3 regions of the Pseudoalteromonas sp. A757 genome follow, and region 1 is predicted to be linked to each of the others. Evidence: predicted binding sites of a transcription regulator. Region 1 holds the regulator's gene; each other region holds the start of a gene.
What was found. The regulator MetJ, encoded in region 1, represses methionine synthesis genes. The targets are predictions, from matches to a motif close to TAGACGTCTAGACGTCTA.
Positions count from the first base shown of each region.

Region 1 (2,279 bases):
TATCGCAGACACGTTTGGCGGTATTAACCTTGAAGATATTAAAGCGCCAGAGTGCTTTGAGATTGAGCGCGCGCTAATCGAGCGTTGTGACGTTCCTGTATTCCATGATGATCAGCACGGGACTGCAATTGTAACCGCTGCGGGTATGCTGAATGCGTTGGAAATCCAAGGTAAAGATATTCACGATGCGATTATTGTGTGTCTTGGCGCGGGTGCAGCCGCTATTGCTTGTATGGAATTATTGATCAAGTGCGGCGCTCAACGTGAGCACATCTACATGCTGGACAGAAAAGGCGTGATCCACACTCGCCGTGATGACCTAAATGAATACAAAGAGCTGTTTGCAAACAACACGGATAAGCGTACGTTACAAGACGTGATTGCAGATGCGGACGTATTTGTTGGTGTTTCTGGCCCAGATTTACTTTCTGCTGAAGATCTAAAGTTAATGGCTGACAAGCCTGTGGTATTTGCTTGTTCTAACCCAGATCCAGAGATCAGCCCTGAAGTTGCACACGGTGCACGTAATGATTTGATCATGGCGACTGGTCGCTCGGACTATCCAAACCAAGTAAATAACGTGCTGTGTTTCCCGTTTATCTTCCGTGGTGCGCTTGATGTACGTGCAACTGCTATCAATGACGAGATGAAGATTGCAGCGGTTGAAGCAATTAGAACGATTGCTAAAGAGCCTGTGCCTGCTGAAGTGTTAAAAGCGGCTGACGTGGATAGCCTTGAGTTTGGTTCTGAGTATATTATTCCAAAACCAATGGACCCACGTTTGTTACCTCGTATTGCAAAAGCGGTAGCGGCAGCTGCAATTGAATCAGGCGTGGCACAAATCGACATGCCAGCTGGATATATGGAATAATACCAATGGTATTATCCAAATGAAAAAAGCCTCGGTCGAGGCTTTTTTTGTGTCTGTATTCCAGCGCGAAAGAGTTTTTATCACTCTTCGTTTATTTCTGGGATCTCCAAGCCTCGTTCTTCCATTATTTGTCTTACTTCTAACGGAATACGCTCTGGATTATCTTTTCTCAAGTCTTCATCGCTCGGCAGTGGCTGACCTGTGAAGGCATGTAGAAACGCCTCACATAAAAGCTCACTGTTCGTGGCATGACGTAAGTTATTCACTTGGCGACGTGTACGCTCATCAGTTAGCACTTTGAGTACATTCAGAGGTATGCTCACCGTGATCTTTTTTACTTGCTCTGCTTTCTTACCGTGTTCTGCATATGGGTGAATATACTCACCGTTCCATTTTGCCATAATTGTGTACTTGCCTCAGTTACATCAATGCCAATATGACTGGGTTCTGGTCTACATTATTCACCAACCGCATGAATATAGGGATAACTTTACGAATTAAAGATAAATCCTAAACCCAAATAGATGAATAAACTAATCCGCCATAGCGAGATAGAAGAATCTCTGCCATAGTTTTCAATAACTCAGTCGTATTAGCAACGCCTAGAGTGGCGAAATTTTATCGGTTTAAAAAAGATAGTCAAATACTAGTTATTTAGCCATTTAGCGGTATAAATGTTTTGACTTCTAGTTTCTGTTGCTCTAACCTTTTAGACGTCTAAACATCCAACTATCTAGGTGACCTTATGAGTCAAGTTAACAAATCGACGGTTGCAGTGCGTCACGGTATAGAAGCTGATAAAGCACATGGAGCAGTAGTACCACCGCTTTACCTTTCTACCACCTATTCTTTTGCCGATTTTGATACCAAACGCGACTACGATTATGGCCGCAGTGGTAACTTTAATCGTGATGTGCTGGCACAGGCACTTACCGAACTTGAAGGCGGTGCTCGTGGCATTATTACCGCGACTGGCATGGCTGCCGTTCACCTAGTAACGCAACTGCTTAACCATGACGATACGCTGGTTATTCCACATGACTGTTATGGTGGTAGCTATCGCTTGTTTACATCGCTTGCAAAGCGTGGATTGCTCAAATTAGCCGTCTTGGATCTTACGCAACCAGAAAGTCTTGCACAGCTGCAGCAGATCAAACCTAAATTAGTTTGGATTGAAACACCCAGTAACCCCATATTAAGGCTCACGGATATAGAAGCTGTCGTAAACGCAGCGCGCTCCATAGGGGCTTTGGTTGCCGCTGACAACACCTTCTTGTCTCCTGCATTACAAAACCCTATTGCTTTTGGCGTGGATGTCGTCGTGCATTCAACCACTAAATATATCAATGGTCATTCTGATGTCGTGGGGGGCGCGGTGATCGCGCGTACACAGGAGTTGGGTGATGAG
Region 1 covers NZ_QNQN01000074.1:677,975-680,253, reverse strand. Annotated here, with positions in the region: gene DRB05_RS22490 (malic enzyme-like NAD(P)-binding protein) at 1-871, shown strand, start outside; gene metJ (met regulon transcriptional regulator MetJ) at 952-1,272, opposite strand; gene metB (cystathionine gamma-synthase) at 1,617-2,279, shown strand, end outside.

Region 2 (2,279 bases), on a different contig from region 1:
TGAAATAGTGGTGGCATTAAAAGTATTGGTTTCAATGATATCCGCGCCAGCAGCTAGATAATCGCGATGGATCTGTTTGATTATCTCAGGCTGCGTCAAACTTAACAGATCGTTGTTGCCTTTGATAAGGACATGCCAATCTTTGAAGCGCTCACCGCGATAGTCTTGTTCTTCTAATTTGTGCTTTTGGATCATGGTTCCCATTGCACCATCTAAGATCAGAATACGTTGCTGCATTGCTTGCTTAAGCTGCTCTGCTATTTGCTCACCGTTTACGGCTACATTATTCGGCATAATTGTTAGTCCTTACATCTTGGCTAACTAAGTTAATATCATAAGGTGTGGTTTGGTAAACATAGTAGTTTAACCAATTTGAGAATAACAAGAATGCATGGCTTTGCCATGTCTTAGATGGACGTTTGCTGGCGTCATTCTCAGGAAAATAGTTTTCAGGCTGCGGTGCGTTGGCCATTTTTTCACAATCGCGAAGGTATTCTTTTTGTAGCGTATCGGCGTCGTATTCAGGATGACCGGTAATATAGACTTGGCTACCTGAGTGATTTTTAATTAAGTAAGCGCCCACTTTTTCAGAGCCAGCTAATACCACTAGATCTTTACACGCATTAATTTTATCGATGTCGATGTGGCCGTAGCGTGAGTGTGGCACCAAAAACTCATCATCAAAACCACGAGTGAGCGCCCCGTGGTCAAAATAACAGTGATGCTTAAATACGCCGCACAGTTTGTCATTTTTGAGTACTCGCTTTAACCCATAATGGTGATACAAACCGGCATGTGCGGCCCAACAGGAAAACAGGGTTGAAGTAACATGGTGCTCAGCCCAATCAAAAAACGCCTGTAATTCCTGCCAATACACCACATCGTCATATTCAAGATGCGCCAGCGGCGCACCGGTGACGATCAAAGCATCATAGTTTTGCTCTTTCACATCCGAAAAATAGCGGTAAAACATATCTAGATGCTGCTCTGAGTTTTCAGAGCTGCGGTGGGTGTCCAGTCGCAACAAATCAACATTCACCTGCAAAGGGGTATTTGCCAGTAATCGGATAAATTGCACCTCAGTCTCCACCTTATTCGGCATCAAGTTTAATATCGCGAGCCGCATTGGGCGGATCTCTTGCGTTGATGCACGACTTTGTGGCATCACGAACACATTTTCATGACGCAATTGGGCAATGGCTGGGAGTTCGTCGGTGACGGTGATTGGCATGCGCTGCTCCAGACTAATCGAATGGCATTATTATGGACAAAAACTGGAAAATTTCAACCTCTAGATGTATGGACGTCTAAACATTAGTAATAATAATTTGATGCTTCATCTCTCACTGATTATTTCAATTTATGTATACTTGCCATCAAATAAATAAACACAAGAAACTTGATATTTATGATTGGTATTGGCGAAGCGGCAGCGATTGGGGCGGCTGGGGTATGGGCTGGCTCAACTATACTGTATAAACGATTTAGCCATCACCTTAGTCCATTTGAGTTGAACGTCAGCAAAGGCGTCATCGCTTCTGCTTTGATGATCTTCTGTTTGTTCATCGCAGGTGATGCTATGTACCCGACCTTACTCTCGAGCTGGGGCTGGCTGATAGCCAGTGGGGTACTGGGCATAGCGATTGGTGACAGCGCCTACTTTGCCGCGCTTAGAAATATAGGCCCTGCTCGCACTTTGGTTATTGAAAGTCTTGCACCTGCCATCGCGGGGATCTTAAACATTGTACTTCTTGGTGTTTATCTCAGCGCATCCGCTTGGCTCGGCATTGCAGTGACGACTGTTGGTGTGATGCTGGCGATTAAGCCAAGTAGAAGCCAGCCAGTATTAGACAAAAAACATTATCTTTTGGGAGTCTGCTTTGCACTCACGGCTGCCATTTGCCAAGCGGCGGGTATGGTGCTTTCCAAAGGTGCGCTAAATAACGAAAGCATTAGTAGTTTGTGGGCGGCACTTATCCGCTTGGGATCCGGCACCCTATTTGTGGCCTTTATTGTTATTTGTTTGCGATCACAAAGCCTGTTTAAAGCACTCACACTTAAACAAATCGACGGTAAAAACTGGTTATTCGTTGCAGTGTTTTTTGGCACTTTTATTGGGCTTTGGCTACAGTTGATTTCCGTTAATCATACTGATCCCGCAATCGCACAAACCATCTTTGCAACGGCACCACTCATGGTGATGACGATTGGACTCCTGTGCAGAGAAGCGATTACTAAGTCTATGGTGTTTGGGGGTCTAATTGCTTTGGCTGGAGTAT
Region 2 covers NZ_QNQN01000072.1:305,674-307,952, forward strand. Annotated here, with positions in the region: gene DRB05_RS22840 (homocysteine S-methyltransferase family protein) at 1-294, opposite strand, end outside; gene metA (homoserine O-succinyltransferase) at 284-1,231, opposite strand; gene DRB05_RS16975 (DMT family transporter) at 1,409-2,279, shown strand, end outside.
Region 2: the regulator MetJ is predicted to act here: its motif matches at 1,293-1,310, upstream of metA (homoserine O-succinyltransferase).

Region 3 (2,279 bases), on a different contig from region 1:
AAGTTGCTGGTATGCGCCTTCGAGATCCGAGCGCCAAATGTTACGACCATTCACAATCCCGAGGGACAGTACACTATCTTGCCCAACTACTTCACCTAACACGGCCAAGTCATAGTTTGCCGCTATGCAGTCAAAATGTACGCCTTCTACGGGGTAAGACTGGATATCTTCAAGATGCGCTTGTACGGAGTCAAAATAACTGGCCAATAACACTTTTACTCCTTGGCCGTTCAACGCATCAAAGCTTCGGCGCAGCGCGTTGCGATAAACATCGTCGATTTCCAATGCTAAAATAGGTTCATCAATTTGTACCCACTCAACGCCTTGCTCTGCAAGCTTGCCGAGTACCTGCTGATATACAATCAATAACTTATCTAATAAAGCCAATTTATCAAACGCTTGACCAACGCATTTAGCTAAGTAGAGATAGGTTACCGGGCCGACCAATACGGGTTTTGCTTGGTAGCCAAGTAATTGTGCTTCCTCTACTTGAGTAAATAACTCCGTCCAAGTCAGAGCAAAGTCCTGCGTTTGTGTTAACTCAGGGACGATGTAATGATAATTAGTGTTGAACCATTTTGTCATTTCACTGGCAGCACACGCACAGCCGCTAGGTGCTCGCCCCCTACCAATCCGAAATACAGTATCAAGATTTACCGGCTCATTATTTTTGTGACGACTAGGAATAGCGCCGACAAGTAATGAAATATTCAATACGTGATCATACCAAGCAAAATCGCCTACAGGGAGAAGGTCAACACCTGCGTCAGCTTGCAACGCCCAATTTTTTGCACGAATACGCTTTCCTTCTGCGATTAGGTCGTCTTTCGTTAAGTCACCTGACCAATAGCGTTCTACTGCAAATTTAAGTTCACGCTTTTTGCCTATACGAGGAAAGCCCAAGTTATGTGTTAATGCCATAATTTAAATCCCATCTAGAGGTTTAGATGTCTAAAATATAGTTTTCATGTTTAAAAACAACAATTGATGCTTTCTCAGAGTTCACATGAATAAAATTAAATTGTAATTTTTTGCAAAATTTTTATAGAAGTAGTGACAACGCTGTCATTTTTAGTGTTATAGTGGATTAGTGAATTTTTGAACAATTCACCGCAGGTATTTAGACGTCTAGACATTGATAATAACTAAATAGAATCGTAATATTGAGAAAAGCTGAGATTTGCTCACTTCAAATATGAGAATTGTTGATAATGATTGATATAAAGCACCTAAAGACTATCTCCACCTTGAAAGAAACTGGTTCTCTTGTGAATACTGCGCGAGAGCTATTCCTAACTCAATCTGCTTTATCACATCAGATCAAAGATCTTGAAAGCAAACTCGACTGCCAGCTTTTTGAGCGCAAAACGCAGCCTGTACGTTTTACCCCTCAAGGGATGTTATTATTGGAACTTGCCAACGATGTTTTACCTAAAGTTGAAGCAACCAAGTGTCGTCTGAAGGAAAGCCTTAATCAGCCTATCTCGCAACTCAGATTAAGCGTGGAATGTCATGCATGTTTTCACTGGTTGCTGCCAACAATTAAAGAATTCAATACCTTTTGGCCTGACATTAAGGTCGATTACGAACGTGGCTTTAGCTACGACGCTATTCCTGACCTTATTGAAGATGAGCTGGACTTAGTGCTTACCTCAGACATTCGAGAACCAGAACAATTGGAATACGCGCACCTTTTTGACTTTAAATTAAAGTTAATCGTTGCACCAGATCACGAGCTGGCCAAGAAGGCCTATGTCACAGCACTCGACCTAAAAGATGAAACCATCATTTCTTACCCTATTCCACGAGAGCGTCAGGATATATTTAAGCACTTCATTCAAAATGCACGCTTTGACGGTACACTAAAAACCGTCGATCAAGGTTTATTAATCTTCCAACTTGTCAGTGCAGGTATGGGGGTTGCGGCATTACCGGACTGGTTAGTGACCCCCTATGAAAGCCAAGGATTGATTAAATCTATTCCTCTTGGCGCACTTGGGTTAAATCGCCCGATGTATTTAGCTATGAAGAAAAGCATGAAAGACAACCCTGTCTATCGTCATTTCCTCAACACTTGCCGCAAAACCACCGCAAGATAATATACAGGGCTCTTTTTGAGCCCTTATTGTTATACATTTCTACAGCTTCAATCTCATGCTAGCATTGCGTTAGGCTTATCTAAATCTAGGACATGTTTAAATGTTTGAAGTCAAAAAGGTTGTCGGTCAACTTCTGATGCCTTTACCGTTATCTTTGGTTATGCTTATGGGGCTTATGCT
Region 3 covers NZ_QNQN01000067.1:116,792-119,070, forward strand. Annotated here, with positions in the region: gene metE (5-methyltetrahydropteroyltriglutamate--homocysteine S-methyltransferase) at 1-921, opposite strand, end outside; gene DRB05_RS10600 (LysR substrate-binding domain-containing protein) at 1,212-2,099, shown strand; gene DRB05_RS10605 (ElyC/SanA/YdcF family protein) at 2,200-2,279, shown strand, end outside.
Region 3: the regulator MetJ is predicted to act here: its motif matches at 1,122-1,139, upstream of metE (5-methyltetrahydropteroyltriglutamate--homocysteine S-methyltransferase).